Regions from separate parts of the Micromonospora sp. NPDC049301 genome, predicted to be linked through region 2. Evidence: riboswitches for the same ligand, from Rfam matches in the RefSeq annotation. Region 2 holds a riboswitch; each other region holds the start of a gene.
What was found. Region 2 has a riboswitch for cyclic di-AMP ahead of AB0K07_RS08765 (C39 family peptidase). Riboswitches for the same ligand answer to the same signal wherever they lie in the genome.
Positions count from the first base shown of each region.

Region 1 (7,604 bases), on a different contig from region 2:
AAGAGCCGGTTGAGCAGGTCAAAAGCGTGGAGACGAGGTGCGGGATGAGCAATCCCGGTACACCCGGCGGGCAGCCGGGTCCGCAGCGGACCACGGACCCGGTGCCGGCCGATCCGGCCCAGGCGTACGCCGAACTGGCTGCCGGCAACCGCCGCTTCGTCAGCGGCGCCCCGCGCCACCCCAACCAGGATGCCGGGCACCGGGCCGCGGTGGCGGACGGGCAGCACCCGTTCGCGGTGATCGTCGGCTGCTCCGACTCCCGGTTGGCCGCTGAGATCATCTTCGACCGTGGGCTGGGTGACCTGTTCGTGGTCCGCACCGCCGGGCACACCGCAGGCCCCGAGGTGCTGGGCAGCGTGGAGTACGCGGTGACCGTGCTGGGCACCCCGCTGGTGGTGGTGCTCGGTCACGACTCGTGCGGCGCGGTGCAGGCGACCCGCGAGGCGGTCACCACCGGCGCCCAGCCCCTGGGGCACCTCCGCGCCGTCGTCGACGCCGTGCTGCCGAGCCTGCGCCGTGCCGAGGCCGAGGGGGTCGACGACATCGACGGCATCGTCGACATCCACATCGCACAGACCGTCGAGACGCTGCTCGGACAGTCTCCCGTGCTGGCCGCTGCGGTGGCGCAGGGGCGGTGCGCGGTGGTGGGGGTGTCGTACCGGCTCGCCGCCGGAGCCGTGCGTCCGGTGGCCGCCGTGCCGGCCGCGACGGTCGCCGGCGCGGCCGGCGCCAGCATCCCGGTCGCGCCCGCCACCTGACACACGGCGAGGGCCGTCCCGCCTGACGCGGAACGGCCCTCGACGCGGAGCACGCAGGTCAGAGCAGCGACATGTGCACGTGGTCGGTGTGGTTCGACGGCCCGCTGTACGACTTCCAGCCGGTCGCCGGGAACCAGATCTGCCGGTTCCAGATCACGTAGTAGATGCCGAGCCGGTCGGCGTTGCGGATGAGGAACGCGGCGACGTTGTTGCCGTACGTCCGGGTGTCCTCGTTGTGCCACGGGCTGAAGCCGCTCTTCTGCAACGACCAGTCACAGGCGCGGCCCTTCGGGTGCTCCCACGGGCCGCCGGAGCGGTAGCAGCCGACGAACCGGTTGAAGCCGGCTCGCTTGACCTCCTTGTACGCGTGCAGGGTGCGCGGGGTGACGCAGCCCGAGGTGGTCGGGTCATCCTCACTGCACGACTCGGACTTCCAGTCACCGTCGGCGGTCCGTCCGGGGCCGAGCCGGGCGACCGGCGAGGTGGCCGACACCAGCCCACCGGTGAAGCCCTTCCCACCGACCAGCGCGAGCGCCTTGTCCGCGTCGCGCTTCTCCTTCGCCATCAGGGCGGTCTGCTTCTGCTGCTCGCGGACCTCCGCGTCGAGGGCAAGCTTGGCCTGCTCGGCGCGAGCCTTCACCGCGTTGACCTCGGCGAGCTTCTTCTCGTTGACCATGTTCATCTCGTCGAGCGCGGCGGCGCGCTGGACGAACGAGTCGGGGGCGTCACTCTCCAGCAGCATCGCCATCGGGCCGATCCGGCCGGTGCGGTACGACTGGGCGGCGATCTGCCCGACCTGTGGGGCGAGTGCGTCCAGGTCGGCCTTGGCCCGGTCGACCTCCAGCGCCAGCTGCAGCTGCTTCTTCTTGGACTTGTCCAGCCTGGACTTGGCGGCGGAGTAGTCGCGGTTGGTCTTCTCGATGACGTCGTTGAGCAGCTTGGGCTCGCCGTCCTCCTCGTGCCCGGACGGTGTGGGGGTCGTCGGGGCGGCCTGTGCCGGGAGGGGTCCGGCGAGCACGGTCAGTGCGGCGATCACGGCCACCACGGGTGTCAACCAGCGGCGTAGGGGTGCCGTCACAATGTTCCCTTCCGTCGACCGCCGACCGGGTTAGCTGACGGGTTCGGGGCGGAAGTGGCCCCTACCGCTGTCGCGGATTCACCCCACGTACCTGGGTTCCCGGCTCGCCGGTTGGCGATTGGGCGGTGGTACCGCAGACGCTGCTTCGCGCCTTCGGCGGTAACCGGCAGCGAGGTTACCCGAGAGTCCACCGGCTGAGCTACGCCCGGATGCCGACTAAAAGTGTCATTTCGCCATGGCGCTGAGTGACCAGTGACGTGGTTCTCAGGGCGGACGCCCCACCTGGTCACGCTGAGGAGTGTCACCATGCCGTATCCGTGCTCCTGTTCGGCTCTGGCCACCGGTCGGTGGCGGTGGACGAGGGGGTGGTCCGCGCCGGGTCGGGCGATGTGGGGTCGTGTCGATCCGTGCGCGGGGAAATCAGGGCGGCCAGTGCCTCGGCCCGGTCGGGCTGGGGTCGCGGGGCGGGCGCGTCCTCGGCGTGCGCGGGGCCCTGCCGGCCGGCTGCGGTCACCATCGCGGCCAGCCCGGTGGTCAGCGGTACGGCGGCGATCAGACCGAGCGTCGCCACCGCGCTGCGGACGATCTCCTGCGCGAGGAACTCGCTGGTCAGGATCTGCCCGATCGGCCGCGAGTCGGCGGTGAGCAGGAGCAGCAGCGGCAACGAGGCGCCCGCGTACGCCAGCACGATGGTGTTGACGGTGGAGGCGATGTGCGCCCGGCCGACCCGGGTCGCCGCCCGGTAGAGCTGCAGCCGGCTCAGCCCGGGGTTGGCGTTGGCCAGCTCGGTCACGGTGGCCGCCTGGGTGACCGTCACGTCGTCGAGCACACCGAGCGAGCCGATGATGATCCCGGCGAGCAGCAGGCCGTGCAGGTCCACGTCGGCCTGGAACATCGACAGGGTGGTGGCGTCCTCGCTGCCGAAGCCCGTGAGGTGGGTGGCGGCGGTGGCGATGGTGGCGAGCACGCCGGTGAGCACCAGGCTGCCGAGGGTGCCGAGCACCGCCACCGAGGTCTGCGCGGTGACCCCGTGCGTCAGGTAGAGCACCACGAACATGATCAGCGCGGCGCCGACCACCGCCACCAGCAGCGGGGACCGGCCCGCCCCGATGCCGGGCAGCACGAAGGTGAGCAGGATGGCGAAGCTGGCGGCCAACCCGGCCAGGGCGGCCAGGCCCCGCCAACGGCCGAACGCGACGATCGCGGCCGCGAAGATCACCGCCAGCCACAGCAGCGGTGCGGCGCGCTGGTGTTCGGCGATGTTCCAGCTGCTGGCGGCGGGATCGGTCGGATCGGTCAGCTGGACCAGGATGACCTCGTCGCCGACCTCGACGCGGGGTGCACCGGGGCCGGCGGGCACCGGCGTCTGGACCTGCTGGCCGGAGGCCGGCCCGTCGTTCATTCGGACGTCCACCGTGCCGCACGGCCCGTCCCCGGCGCTCGGTGTGCCCTCGGGGCTCGGCGCCGCCGGTGGGCACGGCTCGGTCACCACCCGGGTCACCGTGCCGTGGTGGCGCGGCACGTTCGCGCCGCCGTCGGTCTGCGGTGACCCGTCACGCGGCCAGAGCACCACCGCGGCGAGCACGGTCACGACGAAGAGAGGCACCACGGTCGCGATGAGGATCCGTCGCACCCGGGGCGGGGCGGACGGAGCGGAACGGCTGTGGTCGGAACCCAATGCGAGACTCCCAACGATCCGGTGCGAGGTACGTGCCGGCGGGCCTGTCGGTTCACCGCCGCCGCGGGAATGCGGCGACGAGCGTGCCGGATCGCTGGATGGCGACTGCGTGATCACGGACGGTGAGAGACCAGCCCGTGCGGCGGGAGGCGACGCCACGGCGTGGCGGCACCTCTGCCCGGCTGCGCAGCGGGATCCGGAGGGCCATCGTCGGAAATGCTAACCAGCCCGACCGGGGGATGCAGGTCGTGACGGAGTGTCGGGTGGTCGAACCGCCCGTGTGGGCGTTTCCGGACCGGCATGTTGGAGTCATGCCCGCACCGTCACCGCACGACCCCGACCGCGCCGGCGGCGACCAGCGACACGCCGGGCCCGACGGCCATCAGCGACACGCCGACGGCGGGTCTGGGCAGCGCGGCGGGCACGACAAGCACGCCGGGCACGACCCGGCGATGTTCCGTCGCCGGTTCTGGGTCTGCCTGGTGCTCACCGTGCCGGTGGTGCTGACCAGCCACCTGGTGCTGGACCGGCTCGGCCCCGGGCCGGACGTCCCGGGTCGATCCTGGGTCGGGCCGGTGCTCGGCTCGGTGGTGTTCTGGTGGGGCGGCTGGCCGTTCCTGGTCGGTGCGGTCCGCGAGGTCCGCGACCGGGCGCCGGGCATGATGCTGCTGGTCGCGATGGCCATCACCGTCGCGTACGCGGCGTCACTGGCCGCCAGCGTGGGCGCCTTCGACCTGGACTTCTGGTGGGAGCTGGCCGCGCTGGTCACCATCATGCTGCTGGGGCACTGGCAGGAGATGAAGGCCATCGGTCAGGCCCGGGGTGCGCTCGCGGCGCTGGCCGCGTTGCTGCCCGACGATGCGGAGCGGGTGGCGGCGGACGGGGGTGTCGAGTCGGTGCCGGTGGCCGAGCTGCGGGTCGGCGACACGGTGCTGGTCCGACCGGGTGGCCGGGTTCCGGCGGACGGCCGGATCGTCGACGGTGGGGCCGAGCTGGACGAGTCGATGATCACGGGGGAGTCGCGCCCGGTCGCCCGCTCGACAGGGGAGCGGGTGGTGGCCGGCACGGTCGCCACCGACTCGGCGATCCGCGTCCGCGTCGAGGCGCTGGGTGAGCAGACCGCGCTCGCCGGCATCCAACGGATGGTCGCGCAGGCGCAGCGCTCCGGCGGGCGGGCCCAGCTGCTGGCGGACCGGTTCGCCGCAGCGCTGTTCTACCTGGCCGCCGGCACGGCCGTGCTGACCGTGCTGGTCTGGACCGTGGTCGGCCAGCCCGACGAGGCGGTGGTCCGCGCGGTCACCGTCCTGGTGATCGCCTGCCCGCACGCGCTCGGACTGGCCATTCCGCTGGTCGTCGCGCTCTCCACCGCGCTGGCCGCGCGATCCGGGATCCTGGTCAAGGACCGGTTGGCGCTGGAGCGGATGCGGACCGTCGACGCGGTGCTGTTCGACAAGACCGGCACCCTGACCCGGGGCGAGCACGCGGTCACCGACCTGGTGACGGCGTCCGGCGTCGGGCGGGACGAGGTGCTGCGGATCGCGGCCGGCGTGGAGTCGGACAGCGAGCATCCGCTGGCTCGGGCGATCGTGGCGGCAGCCGGGAGCACCGGCCCGGCCCCGGCCGCCGGGTTCCGGTCGCTGCCGGGCCGCGGCGTGCAGGCCACCGTCGACGGTACGCCGTACGCGGTGGGCGGCCCGGCGCTGCTGCGGGAGCTGAGCCTGTCGCTGCCGGGCGAGCTGGAGGCGGCGATCGGGCGGTGGTCGGCTCGGGGCGCCGCGGTGCTGCACCTGGTGCGGCTGCCGGACACCGTGCTCGGCGCGTTCGCACTGACCGACGAGGTGCGTCCGGAGGCCCGGGAGGCCATCGTCGAGCTGCGCGCCGAGGGCGTCCGCACCATCGCCATGATCACCGGTGACGCCCGCCCGGTGGCCGAGGCGGTCGCCGCCGAACTCGGCTTCCGGCAGGGCGTCGACGAGGTCTTCGCCGAGGTGCTGCCGGCGGAGAAGGACAGCCGGGTGGCCGAGCTTCAGCGGCGGGGGTTGACCGTGGCGATGGTCGGTGACGGGGTGAACGACGCGCCGGCGTTGGCGCGCGCCGACGTCGGCATCGCGATCGGCGCGGGCACCGATGTGGCGATCGAGTCCGCCGGGGTGGTGCTGGCGTCCTCGGACCCGCGCGGGGTCGGCGCCGTGGTCCGGCTCTCCCGGGCGTCGTACCGGAAGATGCGGCAGAACCTGGCCTGGGCGGCGGGCTACAACGTGGTGGCGCTGCCGCTGGCGGCCGGGGTGCTGGCGTGGGCCGGGGTGGCGTTGAGCCCGGCCCTGGCCGCGGTGCTGATGTCCGCGTCCACCATCGTGGTGGCGCTCAACGCCCAACTGCTGCGCGGGGTGCGCCTCGGTCCGGAGGCCGACTGACGGCCCGCCCGGTCGGGCCGGGCGAGGGTCTCAGCCGCGCTTCATCAGCCGGCCGACCGCCGCCATCATCTCGGTGGCCATCTCGTCGGCCCGGCCCTCGGCCGCGCCCTCGTGCATGCAGTGCCGGGCGTGCCCGTCGAGCAGCCCCAGCGCGACCTTGTCCAGCGCGGCCTGGATCGCCGAGATTTGGGTCAGCACGTCGATGCAGTAGCGGTCCTCGTCGACCATCTTCTCGATGCCCCGGACCTGCCCCTCCACGCGGCGGAGCCGCGCGAGCAGCTGATCCTTGCTGGCGGTGTATCCGCGGATCGGAGTGGGTGCGGTCATGCCGACCAGGATAGCGTACCCCTAGGGGGTATGGTAACGTCCCTTCCTGTCGGATACCCCCACCGGGTACCCGTACAGGACAAGGGCAGAGGTCCGCCTCCGATTTACCCCTGGGGGGTATAGGCTCGGAGGTCACGAAGGGAGACGGTTCGATGGTCAACACGACGTACCAGGTGCAGGGCATGACCTGCGGGCACTGCGTCAGCTCGGTCAGCGCCGAGGTCGGCGCCATCGCGGGTGTACGTGACGTGCAGGTCGACCTGTCCACCGGCCAGGTCACGGTCAGCAGCGACCAGCCGCTGGACGTGGCGGTCGTCCGGGCCGCCGTCGACGAGGCCGGCTACGACCTCGTCGACGCCTGATCGAAAGGCTCGGCGTGAACACGGTGACCAGACTGGGCGGATTCGCCCTCGGCCTCGCGGCGGTCTTCGGCGCGGCGTACGGGATCGGCCAGGTGGCCGGTCCCGCCGCCCCGGTCGCGGAGAGCTCGCACGACGGCGGCGCCGCCCACCAGTCGGGTCCGGTGGGCCACGGAGCGCACGACGAGGACGCCGACCGGCTCCCCGGCGGCCTGCTCGTCTCCGACCGCGGCTACACCCTCGAACCGGTCGCCGCCCCGGCCGGCGAGTTCGCCTTCCGGATCGGCGGCCCCGACGGGCGGCCGGTGACCCGGTTCGACGTGGCGCACGACAAGCGGATGCACCTCATCGTCGCCCGGCGGGACCTCTCCGGTTTCCGGCACGTGCACCCCGACCTGGCACCGGACGGCACCTGGCGGGTCGCCACCCCGCTGGCCGGGCCCGGCCAGTGGCGGGCGTTCGCCGACTTCGCCCCGACCGGGGGCGAACCGCTGACCCTCGGTATGGACGTGACCGTCCCCGGAGCGCTGACCGAACGGCCGCTGCCCGCACCGTCGAGCAGCACCACGGTCGACGGCTACACGGTGACCCTGGACGGCACGCTGGAGCCCGGCCGCACCTCGCCGCTCACGCTGACCGTCAGCCGGGACGGCCAGCCGGTCACCGATCTGGAGCCCTACCTGGGCGCGTACGGCCATCTGGTGGCGCTGCGCCGGGGCGACCTGGCGTACCTGCACGTGCACCCGGAGGGGACGCCCGGCGACGGGCGCACGCCGCCCGGCCCGGCCGTCACCTTCCTCGCCGAGGTGCCCTCGGTCGGCAGTTACCGGCTCTACCTCGACTTCCAGCACGGCGAGTCGGTGCACACCGCCGAGTTCACCGTGATCGCCGGCCCGCCGCCGACCAGCGCGCCGACGACCGGCGGCGATCCCGCCCCCAGCGGACCCGCACCGACCGGGGGCGCCGACCACGGCACCCCCGGGCACGGGC
Region 1 covers NZ_JBFAQO010000001.1:773,127-780,730, forward strand. Annotated here, with positions in the region: gene AB0K07_RS03675 (carbonic anhydrase) at 45-758, shown strand; gene AB0K07_RS03680 (hypothetical protein) at 817-1,836, opposite strand; cyclic di-AMP (ydaO/yuaA leader) riboswitch at 1,841-1,971, opposite strand; gene AB0K07_RS03685 (YibE/F family protein) at 2,138-3,514, opposite strand; gene AB0K07_RS03690 (heavy metal translocating P-type ATPase) at 3,967-5,928, shown strand; gene AB0K07_RS03695 (metal-sensitive transcriptional regulator) at 5,959-6,255, opposite strand; gene AB0K07_RS03700 (copper ion binding protein) at 6,408-6,617, shown strand; gene AB0K07_RS03705 (hypothetical protein) at 6,632-7,604, shown strand, end outside.
Region 1: another riboswitch for cyclic di-AMP. It lies ahead of AB0K07_RS03680 (hypothetical protein); the one in region 2 lies ahead of AB0K07_RS08765 (C39 family peptidase).

Region 2 (7,604 bases):
CGGCACCGTCGGTGGCGCCTCCCGCCGGGCCGGGCCTGCGCAGCCGGCCGGCCACCCGGTGGGCCTGGCGCAGCGCCGAGTACGCCAGGTAGTCACCGCGCCCGACCAGCCGGTGCTTCAGCCCGGTCACTCCCGGGGGCATCGGGTAGCCACCGGTCGGCAGGTAGCGGCGGTAGTGCTCGGCGACCCGGTGGAAGAAGGCCCGCCGCAGGTGCGGGTGGAGGCGGTCGTCGTTGCCGACCACCACCAGATAGTGGCTGATCATGAGCTGGAAGAGCTCGGCCTCGAGACCCTCGTCCGGGTGCCGCCGGCGGACCCAGTCCATCAGCCGCTCGTACTGCCCGAACGCGTCGAAGTGCCGGCCGCTGCGGGTGGAGGTGATGGCGCCCTGCCGACCCTGCCGGTACAGATAGCAGACCCGGTCCAGCACGGAGATCTTCTCCGCGCCGATCAGCAGCGGGTGGCTGAACGGGATGTCCTCGTACCAGCCGGGGAAGAACCGCAGCTCCAACTCGTCCAGGAAGGCGCGGCGGACCACCTTGTTCCACGCGGTGTGCTGTACGCGCAGCAGCTGCGGCTGGTCGGCGAGGCGGGCCACGCCCGACACCCCGCGCAGCAGGTGGCTGCTCGCGTCGACCTCCCGCCGGCCGTCCTCGTGCACCCGCAGGTGGTCCAGCATCAGCACGTCGGGCTCGTGCTGGCGCAGCCGGTCCAGCACAGCGGAGATGGTGCCCGGCGGCAGCCAGTCGTCGCTGTCGACGAACCAGACGTACCGGCCGGTGGCCACCTCGAGGCCGGCGTTACGGGCCAGGCCCAGACCGACGTTGCTGGTCAGGTGCACGACGCGGACGCCCTCGCGGCCGGCGGCGTACGAGCGCAGCATCGCGCCGCAGCCGTCCGGGGACGCGTCGTCGACGGCGATCAGCTCAACCGCGTCCGACTCTCCGGCCGGGATGTCCGCCCGGATCGACTCGAGGCACTGGTAGAGGTACGCCTCGACGCCGTACACGGGCACGACGATGCTGAGCAGCGGTGCGTGCGTCGGCTCATTGACCACGCCGCCACCTTCGACGACCCGGGTGGCCAGCCGCGGAATCCCACATGGCTGCCGGTGGTGGGGTTTTTGAACAGCGGGCCAGGTTCAGGTTAACGAAAGGCCCGACCGGGACTTTCGGATCGTGGGGGTGCCGGAGAGCCGCGACTGGATCCTGGGCGTGATGGCCACCGTCCAGGACGGCGTCTGCACGAGCGGTCCGGCCCGTCCGCTTCGCGTTCGTCACCCATGAGACACGTCCGGTTCACCCGGTAGTGACCCGGTAGTGTGCCCCGGGTGCGGCCCGCCGGGCCGTCGTGGGCGTCGCGGCCCACGCCGCGTCGAGGAGGAGACGTACGTGCTGGTGACCCTGTGGAGCCCCGGGATCCCGGCATGACGAGCACCCCCGCCGCGTCGGTCGTCCGGCCCGCGAGCGCCCCGGCACGGCTGCCCTCACTGACCGGCCTGCGCTGGATCGCCGCGTTGCTGGTCTTCGGCTTCCACGCCGCCACCATGCGGATCATCGCCGAACCCGACTACAAGGCGTTGATCGACTCGACGTTCGCCCTCGGCCTGTCCGGGGTGCAGTTCTTCTTCGTCCTCAGTGGATTCGTACTGGTCTGGTCGGCCCGCCCCGGCGACTCCCGGCGGACCTTCTGGCGCCGTCGGATCGCCAAGATCTATCCGAACCACCTGGTGCTGTGGGCGGCGGCGTTGCTGGTGGCCTGGTGGTTCGCCGACCCGGTGCTGCCGGCCGCCGCGCTGGAGAACGTGCTGCTCCTGCAGGCCTGGGATCCCCGGCCGGGCTGGTTCTACAGCATCAACACGGTGAGCTGGTCGCTGTCCTGCGAGTTCTTCTTCTACCTCTGCCTGCCGCTGGCACTGCCGCTGCTGCGGCGGGCCCGGCCGGCGCTGCTCTGGACGCTGGTCGTCGCCCTGCCGCTGCTGATCCTCGCGCTCTGGCCGGCCCAGCACCTGGTGCCGGAGGCCAGCCGCTGGTGGTTCACCCAGATCTTTCCGCCGGTGCGGTCGCTGGAGTTCTGGTTGGGCGCGGTGGCGGCCGAGTTGATGTTGCGGGGCCGGTGGCGTGGCCCCGGGCTCACCGCGGCCAGCGTCATCTTCGTGGCCACCTGGATCGCCGCCGCACAGTGGATCCGCGCCGAGCTGTGGACGACCCTGCTCGCGGTGGCGTACCTGCTGGTGATCACCGCTGCGGCGGACGCTGACGTGCGGGGCCGGCCCTCGCCGTGGCGATCCCGCCCGTTGGTCTGGCTCGGTGAGGTCTCGTTCGCCTTCTACCTGGTGCACGTGCTGGTGATGACGACGGTCCTTCGCTGGACCGGCGACTGGGGGACCGGTTTCGGCGGCTGGCGCGGGCCGGCGGTGGTTGTCGGCTTCCTGCTGGTCAACCTGGTCCTCGCCGGGCTGCTGCACCGGTTCGTCGAGACCCCGATGATGCGCCGGCTCGCTCCACGCCGCCCGACCCGGCCGGCGATCATCCCCCGACAGCGCACCGGCGACGCCGAGGCCCGCGGCGGTGCGGCCCGCGGCGGTGCGGCCCACAGCGTCGAGGCCCGCGGCGTCGAATCGGGCGGCGTCGGGGCGCGCAGGGCCGGCCAGGTCGGCGAGCGATCGACGTACGCCGACTCGCGCTGACACCGTCCACCCTGGTCAGCGGCGTCGACGCGGTCGGCGCGGCGCGGGTCGACACGCCCGGCTGCGATGCGGTCGGTCGATCTCGGCGGTAGCGTGGGACCGTGCTTCCGGTCGCGCTCACCTGTCCGCTGTGGTGGGTGGCGCGCTGGGCGACACGAGTGCTGACCAGTCTCGCCGTCGTCGCCGCCCTGGCGCTCGGCGCCGGCCAGGCCCCGGCCTCGGCCGCCTGGCCGGAGGCACCGGCCGCCGCGCCGGCGGCGTACACCCCCGGGCCGCTCGCGTCGTCGTATCGGTCCGCCTCCGCGGACGCTGCCGAGCGGGCGACCGCCGAGAGCCCCGCCGCGCAATGGTCGGCCGACCCGCGGGCGGTCCCGCCGGGCGGGCTGAGCGTCCCCGCCGCTCCGACCGATGCGACCCCGGTGCGCGACGCCGGATCAGACCCGCTGCCCCGCACCGACGGCCGCGCCAGCCAGGCTCCCCGGGCCCCACCCGGGCGCTGAGCCCACCGGGACGAGCGTCCCGCCCACCCGCGCCTGTCGACCCGTCAGCTCCCCGCACCGCCGACCCGTGGCCCCGCCGCGACCGTCGGCCCCCATCGCACAGCTCTCTTCCCGAGGTGCCGACCATGGAGACCGTCGTCTTCTACCAGTTCCTGACCGAAGTGCCCCAGGCCGCCGCCATCTGGTCGGCTCTGTTCCTGCTGGCGCTGACCGTGCTCGCCGTGCTGGTCGCCCGCCCGGAGCGGGACCAGGCGGCGGTCGACCCGATCCCGGCGGCGCCCACCGCCCGGGAGGCGGCCAGAGCCGACGCCGCCGACCTGCGCCGGTACGCCGAGGAGGTGGCCGTCGCCGCGGCGGGCGCCGCGCAGACCGCCCGCCGACGGCGCGCCGACTGGTTGGTTGCTCAGGAGCAGGTGGAGCAGGCGTGGGCCCGGTACGACGAGGCGGACACCGCCGCCCGTCGGTTCGCCGGCGCCGGGGCGCTGCCCACCCCGCGTACCCCACGCACCCCCGCCGAGTACGCCGGCCGGGAGCGCTACCTGCACCGCACGGCGATGGCGGCGCACTGGCGCGGCGAGCTGTCCATGCGGCAGCTCGGCGAGGTGTTCGCGCATCGGCACGGCTGGGATCCCCGGCGGCACCCGGTCGAGCAGGAGGTGCTGCTCAGTCGGGCGGTCCGGGACGCGCGGCTGGCCGACTACCGGGCTGCCGCCGGTTTGGAGCGCTCGGCCTGGCGCGACGCGGAACTGTCCGCCGAGTCGGCCCGTGCCCTCGCGGCAGAGGCGTACGCGGCGGCGGCCCGGCTGCGGCCGAACCCGGTGCCGGCTCCCCGTGCGGTGACGGCGACGTCCCGTCCGGCGACCGCGACGCGGTGGAGTCCGGCCCGGGTGGGTTGACTTGGGTGAGCCCCGTCACATCTGCCGGAAATCGGGCGCTCGGCGCGATCGGCCGAATTTTTCCCACGAATGCGGTGCTTTTGTCGACGGCCTGTCCGGTTGTCGCCCGCCAGTGCCGCCGTAACCGGTTGTCCCATCGAGTCACGTCAGTGGCAATACGCGCAGAAATTGCCGCGCGATTTCAGGTTTACGCAGGTGAACCTGGCTTGGCAGGGCTTGAACCGACCAGTAGTGTCGTCCCGTCTGGTGCGGTAATCGATCGCAAGAGGCGACGCCGCGCCGACCCGCTCAATCGTGATCAACGAACCGGGGACCCATCAGTAAGTCCGGGGTGAATCCGCGAGCCACGGCCCGCGGTAGGGCGATCTTCCCGCCCGAATCCGTCAGCTAACCCGGTAGGCGGCGTCGGAAGGAGTTCCATCCTCGTGCAGCACCTCTCCACCCCTCGGTTGTTCCTTCGCCTCCACGGCGCCGCGGTGCCCCCGCTCATCCGTCGGGTGAGCTGACCCCCCGGGTCACCGCCTCTCCCGCCCGGCCACGCCGGGCAGCCCCCTGAGCGGTTCACCATTCGCGGACCACGGTCCGCGCGCTGGCGCCTGCCCGGATAACGGTCCGGCCCGGTGTGCCGCTCTCCCCCCCCATCCGTGGAGAACCCCATGAAGCACACCCTGAAGCGTCAGCTCCGTCGTCTCGCCACCGAGCGCCCTTACCAGATCGTCGCCGCCTCCGCCGCGGCCCTCGCGCTCGCGACCACCACCGGCGCCCTGATCGCCGGCGCTGACGAGGCCCCGGCCAGTCAGCACACCGCGACCACGGTCGCCGAGATGCGCAGCGACACCGTCGCATCGCGCGGCGAGGCCCGCGTCGTGCCCCCCTCGGCCAGCGCCTCGCCGAGCACCGCCGCCCCGACGGCCAGTGCCGCGTCGCCCGCCGCCAAGGCGAGCAGCAACCCCGATCTCACCCGTAAGCCGGCACCGCCGAAGCCGCCCGCGACCAAGGTGCTCGACTACGACTACCAGGCGCAGAACACGTACTTCAACTGTGGACCGGCAGCCACCCGCAACGCGCTCAGCGCCACCGGCATCGACCGCACCCAGGACGAGCTGGGCGTCGAGCTGGGCACCACCGAGATGGGCACCAACTCGGCCCTGGACACCACCCGGGTGCTCAACGCCGAGGTGAAGGGCTCCCCGTACCGGACCCGGATGTTCGCCGGCACGCCCAGCCCGGCCCAGATGGACCGGCTCCAGGCCGACGTGGTCGCGGCGATCACCGCCGGCCGCGGGGTGGTGGCCAACGTCGTCGGCGACGCCACCGACACCGATGGTGGCTGGCACTCCTACGGCGGCGGGCACTACATCGCCGTGGTGGGCTACAAGGACAACGGCCGGACCGTGCGGATCGCCGACTCGGCGAACGCCGCCGACCCGGCGTACTGGATCACCACGATCGACCTGGCGAACTGGATCGCCACTCGGGGCTACTCCGCCTGACCCGGGCGCAGCCCGCCGCGGGCGCCGTTCCCCACGAGGGGCCGGCGCCCGCGGCGTTTTCGTGCGGTCAGTAGCCGATGAAGCCGTACAGCGCGAGGTGGTTCGACTTCGTCCCGCTGACCGTGTGGTCGATGCTGGACGGTTGCACGCTGCCCGTTCCCGGTCCAGGTCGCGCACTCTACAGTGGACCTTCCTGCGTCGGGCGTGGCGTGGATGACGACTCTCGTACCGGGCCGTGAACCGTGGGAGACTGCGGCCGTGGTGGATGAATCGGGTGGTCACGCCGGTCGTAGGCCGGTCTTGCTGCTGCTGCACGGCATGGGGGCGACCGGCGACGTGTGGTTGCCCTGGGCGCCGCACCTTGAGCAGCGCTGGCCCGGGCGGTGGCTGGCACCGGATCTCGCCGGCCACGGTTGGGCGCCGCCGCTGCCGTCGTACTCCTTTGCGGGCTTCGCCCAGCGGATCGCGCAGGCCCTCGCCCCCGACGACCGGCTCGTCGTGCTCGGGCACTCGCTGGGTGGGGTGGTCGGCCTGGCGCTGGCCGCCCGCGACGCCGGGATCCCGGTGGACGCGGTGGTCGGGCTGGGCATCAAGGCGCTCTGGTCACCCGCGGAGCTGACCCGTGCCGCCGAGGTCGCCGCCCGCCCGGTGAGCTGGTTCGCCAGCCGCACCGAGGCGGCTCGTCGCTACCTGCGCGTCTCCGGACTGGCCGGCCTGGTTCCACCCGACCACGCGGTCGTGGACGCCGGGCTGCGCCAGGTCGACGGCCGGTGGCGCCTCGCCATGGACCCCACCGCCTTCGCCGTCGGCGAGCCCGACCTGGCCGCGCTGTTGGCGGCGACCGACGTGCCGGTGGTGCTGGCGCGCGGGGAAAACGACCCGATGGTCACCGACGAGCAGCTCAAGGAGTACGGCGTACCGGTCGCCACGCTGCCCGGTCTCGGGCACAACGCGCACGTGGAGGACCCGGCGGCGGTGCTGGCGCTGCTCGACCCGTACCGCTAGACCGGCGTGGGTGCGGCGAGCGCCTGCGTCGGCGCCAGCTCCCGGCGGGCGGCGGTCAGGAACGCGTCGGCGTACGACTCGGCCGGGAAGTCACCCAGGTAGTGACGCCGGGTGGCCCAGCGCGACTCGGCCAGCGGGTCGGTGTCCAGCAGCCCGGTCAGCACCTCGTCGACGTTCGACATGTCGCGGCGCAGCACGTAGCCCGCCCCGGCCAGGGGGAAGTGCTCCACGAACCGCACGCCCTCGTCGCCCATGTCGGTGACCGCGTACGGCTTGCCGGAGTAGAGGTAGTCCGAGATCACTCCGGACACGTCGGAGACCAGCGCGTCGGACCGGTTGACGCACTCGGTCAGGCTCAGCTCCCGGGCCGCCGCGCCGGTGACGTGCTGCCGGCCGGTGCGGGCCCGGTCGGCGACCAGCAGCTCGGTCAACCGGCCCAGCTGCCGGGCCGAGGCCGGGTTCTGCGCGGTGTACGGGTGGGCGCGCAGGATCACCGTCGCGCCGCGCTCCAGCAGCCGCCGCAGCAGCTCCTCGGCGACCGGCAGCGAGCAGTAGTCGGCGTCGGCGTGGTGACCGGTCCAGGTCGGGGTGTAGAGCACGGTCGGGTACGCCAGGCCGCGTACCGGCTCCGGGCGCACCTCGATCGACTCGACCTGCGGCCGGCCCACCACCACGAACTTCTCCGCCGGGATCTGCACCCCGGCTCGGGCGTACCGGTCGATCGCCGCCGGGCCGGCCACGAAGATCCGGTCGAAGATCCCGGACACCGGGTTGGCGCTGGGCGCCTTGTCGCTGTCGCCGTGGTGCAGCTGCACGTGGGTGAGCTGGGTGAACCGGATGCAGTGGCTGTTCTTCGCACCGTGGTTGACGTAGAACGCCGCTCGCAGGCTCGGCACCAGCGCCTCGTCCAACGCCCGCAGCGTGGGGCAGTAGACCACCGGTGCGCTGGTGGCGGCGGCGATCGGCGCCAGGAACTCCGGCTCCCGCAGCACGACCATGAACGGCCGGCCGATCCGCTCCA
Region 2 covers NZ_JBFAQO010000002.1:555,872-563,475, forward strand. Annotated here, with positions in the region: gene AB0K07_RS08745 (glycosyltransferase) at 1-1,057, opposite strand, end outside; gene AB0K07_RS08750 (acyltransferase) at 1,427-2,689, shown strand; gene AB0K07_RS08755 (hypothetical protein) at 2,791-3,189, shown strand; gene AB0K07_RS08760 (hypothetical protein) at 3,315-4,085, shown strand; cyclic di-AMP (ydaO/yuaA leader) riboswitch at 4,361-4,502, shown strand; gene AB0K07_RS08765 (C39 family peptidase) at 4,742-5,578, shown strand; gene AB0K07_RS08770 (alpha/beta fold hydrolase) at 5,837-6,583, shown strand; gene AB0K07_RS08775 (CDP-glycerol glycerophosphotransferase family protein) at 6,580-7,604, opposite strand, start outside.

Region 3 (7,604 bases), on a different contig from region 2:
ATGGCCTGCTGGATCAGCGGGGCGAGCACGTCCCAGCCCTCGGCGAGGGTCACCCGCACGTCTTCGCCGAGCGCGGCCGGGTGCTTGTCGCCGATCAGCGCGGAGTAGGCGTCGTTGTAGAGCTGGGAGTAGCGCTCACCCCAGAGCAGCAGCATGGGGTAGCGGGAGGAGAGCACCATCCGCACCGCGGCGCGCAGGCTCTGCGGCCAGTCGGTCACCGGCCCGAGCGGCGTTGCGGTCCAGTCCAGCTCCGCCAACATCCGGCCCGTGTCGCCGCCGCCGGCGAACAGGTCAGCGCTGGGTCGTCTCACGCTCGACCCGGCCCCATCGCTAGCCCCCGTTCCGGGCCCGACGACCCCTGCTGGCGTTACCTACCCATCCTGGCACCTCTACTCACCTGTGCCGACCCCGGTACCCACCGAACCGGCCGCCCGGGTCGGCCGGTACTCAGCCTAGAGAGCGGTGGCGGCGAAACGGGACTTTCCGTCCCGCCGTGTCGGCTCCGGCGGCCCCGTTGGGCGGTGCGGTGGCCGCCGCCGAACCGGTGGGCGTTCCGGACGAACGACCGATGCCCTATACATCGACATCTGTCAGTGTCTCGGTAACTCTCCAACCCCCGAGGAGCCCCCATGAGAGGCAGAACGCTGAGCGCGGGCATCGCGCTCGCCGTGTTCACCGGGATGACGGTGACGCTGGCCGCCCAGCCGGTGACCGCGTCACCCATCGCCGCAACGGCAGTGGCCCGGCCGATCGCCGCACCCGCCGCCGTCCTGGCGGCGCCGGACATCTCCATCACCAACGTCCAGGCGCACCTGACCCAGTTCAACTCCATCGCCAGCAGCAACGGCGGCAACCGGCGCGCCGGCTCGGCCGGCTACACCGCCTCGGTCAGCTACCTGAAGACCAGACTCCAGGCGGCCGGCTACACCGTCAGCGAGCAGAACTGCTCCAGCTGCACGTACCCCTCGAACAACCTGATCGCGGAGTGGCCCGGCGGCCCGGCCGATCAGGTGGTGATGTTCGGCGCCCACCTGGACAGCGTCTCGGCCGGCCCGGGCATCAACGACAACGCCTCCGGCTCGGCCACCCTGCTGGAGAACGCGCTCGTCCTGGCCGCGCAGAACCCGACCATGACCAAGCGGGTCCGGTTCGCCTGGTGGACCGACGAGGAGCAGGGGCTCAACGGCTCCCGCTTCTACGTCAACTCGCTCAGCGCCACCCAGCGCGGCTACATCAAGGGCTACTACAACTTCGACATGGTCGGATCGACCAACGGTGGCTACTTCATCAACCGGCTCACCTCCACCACGGCCGCGCCGCTGAAGGCGTACTGGGACTCGCTGGGGCTCCAACCGGAGGAGAACGTCGAGGGTCAGGGCCGTTCCGACGACTACTCGTTCCAGCAGGGCGGCATCCCCACCTCGGGGTACGCCGCGGGGGCGAGCGCCCGCAAGACCAGCGCGCAGGCGGCCAAGTGGGGCGGCACCGCGAACTCCGCCTACGACCCGTGCTACCACCGGTCCTGCGACACCACCGCCAACATCAGCGCCACCGTGCTGAACCGGGCCGCGGACGGCGTGGCGTACGCGCTGTGGCAGCTCGCCGTGGGCGGCGGCACCCCGACCAACGACTTCTCCGTCGCCGTCAACCCCACCTCGCGCACCGTCGCGCGGGGTGCCAGCACCACGGCCACGGTCGTCACCGCCACGACCGCCGGCTCGGCGCAGTCGGTCAGCCTCTCCGCCTCCGGCGCGCCCAGCGGGGTGAGCGTCTCCTTCAGCCCGTCCTCGGTGACCTCCGGAGGATCGGCCACGATGACGCTGACCGCCTCGGCCGGCGCGGCGACCGGCACCTTCACCGTCACGGTCACGGGTACCGGCTCGGTCACCCGCAGCGCCAGCCTCACGCTCACGGTGACCGGCACCGGCGGCTGCGCCGGTGGCCAGGTGATCGGCAACGGTGGCTTCGAGAGCGGCAGCACGCCGTGGACCGCGTCCACCGGCGTGATCACCAATTCCAGCAGCCAGCCGGCGCGGACCGGGTCGTACAAGGCGTGGCTCGACGGGTACGGCAGCACCCACACCGACACCCTGTCCCAGTCGGTGACCGTGCCGGCCGGCTGTGCCAGCTACACCCTGTCGTTCTGGCTGCACGTCGACACCGCCGAGACGACCGCCTCCACGGCGTACGACCGGCTCACCGTGCAGGTGGGTTCGACGACGCTGGCGACGTACTCGAACCTCGACGCGGCCGCCGGCTACGCCCAGCGCACGTTCACCATGGCCGCGTACGCCGGGCAGACGGTCACGCTGAAGTTCACCGGCACCGAGGACTCCTCGTTGCAGACCAGTTTCGTGATCGACGACGTGACGCTCCAGGCGAGCTGACCTGGTTCGTCGGGTGGAGGCGGGCGATCGCCTCCACCCGACAACTAGTCACACCTGTCTATCTCTGGTAGAAATCCTTCAAGGCCGGCCCCTGGTTCGCAAAAATCCCACCCACACGCGAACGGGAGTGCCATGTCTTCCACCCGATCCACCCTGCGCCGCCGCATGCTCACGCTGCTGGTGGCCACCCTCGCCACGGTCGGCGCCGCACTCGGTCTCGCCGCCCCGGCCTTCGCCATCAGCCACTCCAGCGCCACCTCGCAGCTGCGCGCCGCCAACATCTCCTGGACCTCCAGTGGCAACTGCAGCGACCGCAACGTCCCCACCTGCACCTCGTTCGACGGGGTCCGGCAGGCCACCATCGACGGCATCATCACCTTCAAGCGGGCCAGCGGGTGCGCGGTCACCATCACGGCCGGCACCGAGGTCGGGCATGCCGGCGGCACGTACAGCCACTGGAACGGCTACAAGCTCGACATCGCGCTGAGCACCTGCATCCAGAACTACATCTCCGCGAACTACACCTACGTCGGCTACATCGCCGGCTTCGGCTACCAGTACCGGGCGCCCTCGGGCAACCTCTACACCAAGGAGGGCAGTCACTGGGACATCCTCTTCTACAGCTGTGGCGGTTGCTGACCTGCCGCACGCCGAGGCGGGTGCACGGACGGAGCTGACCGCGTACCCGCGCCGGGGCCGCCGCCGGACCATCGGCGGCGGCCCCGGCCGCGGGTCAGGGCAGCTGCGGGTAGAGCGCGGCCACTCCGCCGGCCAGCCCGCCCTGCACCTGCCGGCTGATGTCGTCGGCCACGATCTCGTACGCGTCGGCCTCGACGCCGTCCACGCCGATCCGGGCGATCAGCGCCGGGTCGGACTTCGCGGCGGAGACCCCGGCGGCCATGTCGGTGTCCATGTAGCCGACGTGCAGGCCGGCGACCCGGACGCCCCGGTCGGCGAGCTGGGCGCGCAGCGCGTTGGTCATCGCCCACTCGGCGGACTTGGCGGCGCCGTACGCCCCGCTCTTCGGGAAGTTGACCCAGGACAGCACGGAGAGCACGTTGAGGATGGTTCCGCCGCCGTTGCCGGCGATGACCGGCGCGAACGCCCGGGCCATCGACAGGGTGCCGAGGTAGTGGGTCTCCAGCTCCAGCCGGACGAGGTCCAGGTCGCCGTCGAGGAGGTCGGTTCCGGAGTCGATGCCGGCGTTGTTGATCAGCAGGTTCACGTCCCCGGCCAGCTTGGCGGCGGCGGCAATGGAGGCGGGGTCGGTGATGTCGAGCCGCACCGGCGTCACGCCGGGCAGGTCGACGCTGTCGGGGTTGCGGGCGCCGGCGTAGACGGTGGCGCCCCGGGAGAGGAGTTCGGCGGCGAGGTGCCGGCCGAAGCCCCGGTTGGCGCCGGTGACGAGAGCGGTGCTTCCAGAGATCTTCATGGGAGCCAGGTTATCGACCTGACTTCTCTTAGCCAAAGTCAGCTATGTCACGGCGGCGGCACGCCGGGATCGGGAATACGACCCGGACGCGCCCACAACCCCGCCGGTGACGGCTCGTATCCTTTTCGCGAACCTCCGCAGAAGCCGAGAAGGGAGACGGTGTGAGCAACCGGGCCGAGACGTTGGAGTTCCAGGCCGAGGCGCGTCAGCTCCTCCAGCTGGTGGTCCACTCGATCTATTCGAACAAGGACGTCTTCCTGCGGGAACTCATCTCGAACGCGTCCGACGCGCTGGACAAGCTGCGGCTGGCGACAATGGTCGACAAGGACCTCGTCGCCGACACCGACGACCTGCACGTCGCCATCGAGGTGGACCGGGACGCCCGCACCCTGACCGTGCGGGACAACGGCATCGGCATGACCCGCGACGAGGTCGTCGGGCTGATCGGCACGATCGCCAAGTCGGGCACCGCCGAGCTGCTGCGCCAGCTGCGCGAGTCCGCCGACGCCCGTGCCTCGCAGGACCTGATCGGTCAGTTCGGCGTCGGTTTCTACGCCGCGTTCATGGTCGCCGACAGGGTCACCCTGCTGACCCGTAAGGCCGGCGAAAGCGGCGGCACCCGCTGGGAGTCCACCGGCGAGGGCACGTACTCGATCGAGACCGTCGACGAGGCACCGCAGGGCACCGCGGTGACCCTGCACCTCAAGCCGGCCGACACCGAGGACAACCTGCACGACTACACCGCCGAGTGGACCATCCGGGAGATCGTCAAGCGATACTCCGACTTCATCGCCTGGCCGATCCGGATGCGCGTCGAGCGCCCCGGCGCCGATGGCGCGGACGCCACCAGCGAGGAGCAGACGCTCAACTCGATGAAGGCGCTCTGGGCCCGGCCCCGCGACGAGGTCGACGCCACCGAGTACCACGAGTTCTACAAGCACGTCAGCCACGACTGGGCCGACCCGCTCGAGGTCGTGCACATGAAGGGCGAGGGCACCTTCGAGTACGAGGCGCTGCTGTTCCTGCCCAGCCACGCCCCGCTGGACATGTTCTCCCCGCAGGGCCGCCGTGGCGTCCAGCTCTACGTCAAGCGCGTGTTCATCATGGACGACTGCGAAGCGCTGGTCCCCACCTACCTGCGCTTCGTCAAGGGCGTCGTCGACGCGCACGACCTGTCGCTGAACATCTCCCGGGAGATCCTCCAGCAGGACCGGCAGATCCAGATCGTCCGTCGCCGCCTGGTGAAGAAGATCCTCGCCACGGTCAAGGACCTGAAGGCCAATCACCCCGAGCGCTACCGCACCTTCTGGACCGAGTTCGGCGCGGTCGTCAAGGAGGGGTTGATCGACGACACCGACAACCGGGACACCCTGCTGGAGATCCTGTCGGTCGCGTCCACCAACGACCCGGCCGAGCCCACCGACCTGGCCGGCTACGTCTCCCGGATGAAGGACGGCCAGGGCGACATCTGGTACGCCACCGGCGACTCGCGGGCCACCATCGAGAACTCCCCGCACCTGGAGGCGTTCCGGGCCAAGGGCCACGAGGTGCTGCTGCTCACCGACCCGGTCGACGAGGTGTGGGTCGAGCGGGTCGGCACGTACGACGGCCGCCCGCTGCGCTCGATCGCCAAGGGCGAGGTCGACCTCGACACCGACGAGGAGAAGAAGCAGGCCGAGGCCGAGCGCGAGCAGCAGCGACAGGAGTTCGCCGCGCTGGTCGACTGGCTCGGCACGACCCTCGCCGACAGCGTCCGGGAGGTGCGCCTGTCGTCGCGGTTGACCACCTCGCCGGCCTGCGTCGTCGGCGACGCGCACGACCTCACCCCGACCCTGGAGAAGATGTACCGGGCGATGGGGCACGAGGTCCCGTCGACCAAGCGCATCCTGGAGATCAATCCCGGTCACCCGCTGGTTGCCGGGCTGCGCAAGGCCCACGAGCGGAGCGCCGGCTCGGAGGCTCTGACCGAGACGGCCGAGCTGCTGTACGGCCTGGCGGTGCTCGCCGAGGGCGGCGAGCTGGCCGACCCGGCCCGGTTCACCCGGGCGCTCGCCGACCGGCTGGCCCGCACCCTGTAGTCGACGGCTTCTCCGGCCGGCGGGCCGCCCGCTCAGCCGACCCCGCCCGGCCGGGCCGTCGCGCGCTGTCGACGAGCGCCACGACGCCCGGGAACCGACCCGATCGGAAACGGTCCATCGTGCTCAGTGCACAGTCTCCCGACGCCCGCAACCGCTGCGTGAGCCGCCCCGCGTGCCCCGGTGAAGAAGTTCATAAAAGGTGGGCGACCGTCACCGACCGTGCCTAACGTCGGTCGGGTTCGCCAATGCGGACACCGCGACCGGCAACGCCAAATCCTGCCCCCGGCCGTCGGAACCCAGTCACCCGGGCAGGAGCGGGGGACCCACACGTTCCTCGGTGCACGTCACCTCGGGGTGAAGCCGCCACCGCGCGGCCGGGCTCCTCGGCCCGAACCCGACAGCTCACCTCGCCGGCGTGGAGGAAGCACACATGTCACCTGACTACACGCCCCGTCATCGACGGGTCACCACCCGCCGCGTCGCCGTCGGCACCCTGGCCGTCGGCGCGATCACCGGCGCCGTCGCCCTCTTCGGCCCGGCCGCCCCGGCCCAGGCCGGGGTCAACTGGGACGCGATCGCCCAGTGCGAATCCAGCGGCAACTGGCACATCAACACCGGCAACGGCTACTACGGCGGGTTGCAGTTCTCGCAGAGCACCTGGGCCGGCTACGGCGGCAAGAAGTACGCCGCCCGCGCCGACCTGGCCAGCCGCGGCGAGCAGATCGCCATCGCCGAGAAGGTGCTCGACGGGCAGGGCATCGGCGCCTGGCCGACCTGCGGCAGGAAGGGCGGCTCGTCGGGCGGCTCCGCCGCGAAGTCCTCGTCGACGTCCACCTCGAAGTCCGACTCGACTGCCAAGCCGCGGGAGCGGTCGTCGCGCGGCGAGCAGCCGGCGACCCGCAACCACCGGCGCACCGCGCCCGCGACGGACGGCAGGACGTACCTGGTCAAGCCGGGTGACACCCTGTCGAAGATCGCCCAGGCGCACCAGGTCGGCGGCGGTTGGCAGGCCCTGTACGAGCGCAACCGGCAGCTGGTCGGCGCGGACCCCGGTCTGATCTTCCCGGGTCAGCGGCTCGCCCTCTGACGCACGCACGACGCGCGGGCGCTCGACCGGATTCCGGTCGGGCGCCCGCGGACGTGTCGGGAAAGGGGCGGGCGTCAGGCGGCCGACGCGGCAGCCTCCGGAAGCGCCGACCAGGCCCGGCGCGCGGCCGGAACGCCCTCAGCGGGCCGGTCAGCAGGTGTGGTGGCGCCCTCGTCCCGCTCTGACGCGACTGTGGACGGTGTGCCGGCCGCACCACGGGCCAGTCGGAGCGACTGTTCAGCGGAGGTGCGGGCCGCGCACGGCCACGGCTGGCCGGCGCAGAGCAGGTTGGTGCAGGCGCCGTCCTCGTCGGGCTCATGGGCGCTGAGCACGTCGATCGCGAGCTGCCAGAGCAGCGGGTCGGTCACGTCGCCGGGACGCTGCTCGCGCCGGCTCGGACGGTTGCTGGTGTCGTCGGACATGGTGGTCCCCCCTGGTAAGGCTGATCGTCACTACGTGACCGCTCAGGCGGTCGCTAAACCCGCACCCGTTGTGATGTCCGGCGCAGCCGGGCCGGAGACCATCCGGTGCCGGTCAGTCCGGCAGCAGCGGCATCTCGACGCCCGGATCACGGCCGAGCAGCACCGCCCGGGTCAGCGCCGCCGATCCGAACCGGTCAC
Region 3 covers NZ_JBFAQO010000015.1:33,565-41,168, forward strand. Annotated here, with positions in the region: gene AB0K07_RS28940 (ATP-binding protein) at 1-311, opposite strand, end outside; gene AB0K07_RS28945 (M28 family peptidase) at 630-2,387, shown strand; gene AB0K07_RS28950 (hypothetical protein) at 2,520-3,026, shown strand; gene AB0K07_RS28955 (SDR family oxidoreductase) at 3,121-3,819, opposite strand; gene htpG (molecular chaperone HtpG) at 3,981-5,897, shown strand; cyclic di-AMP (ydaO/yuaA leader) riboswitch at 6,155-6,327, shown strand; gene AB0K07_RS28965 (transglycosylase family protein) at 6,328-6,984, shown strand; gene AB0K07_RS28970 (hypothetical protein) at 7,059-7,406, opposite strand; gene dinB (DNA polymerase IV) at 7,519-7,604, opposite strand, start outside.
Region 3: another riboswitch for cyclic di-AMP. It lies ahead of AB0K07_RS28965 (transglycosylase family protein); the one in region 2 lies ahead of AB0K07_RS08765 (C39 family peptidase).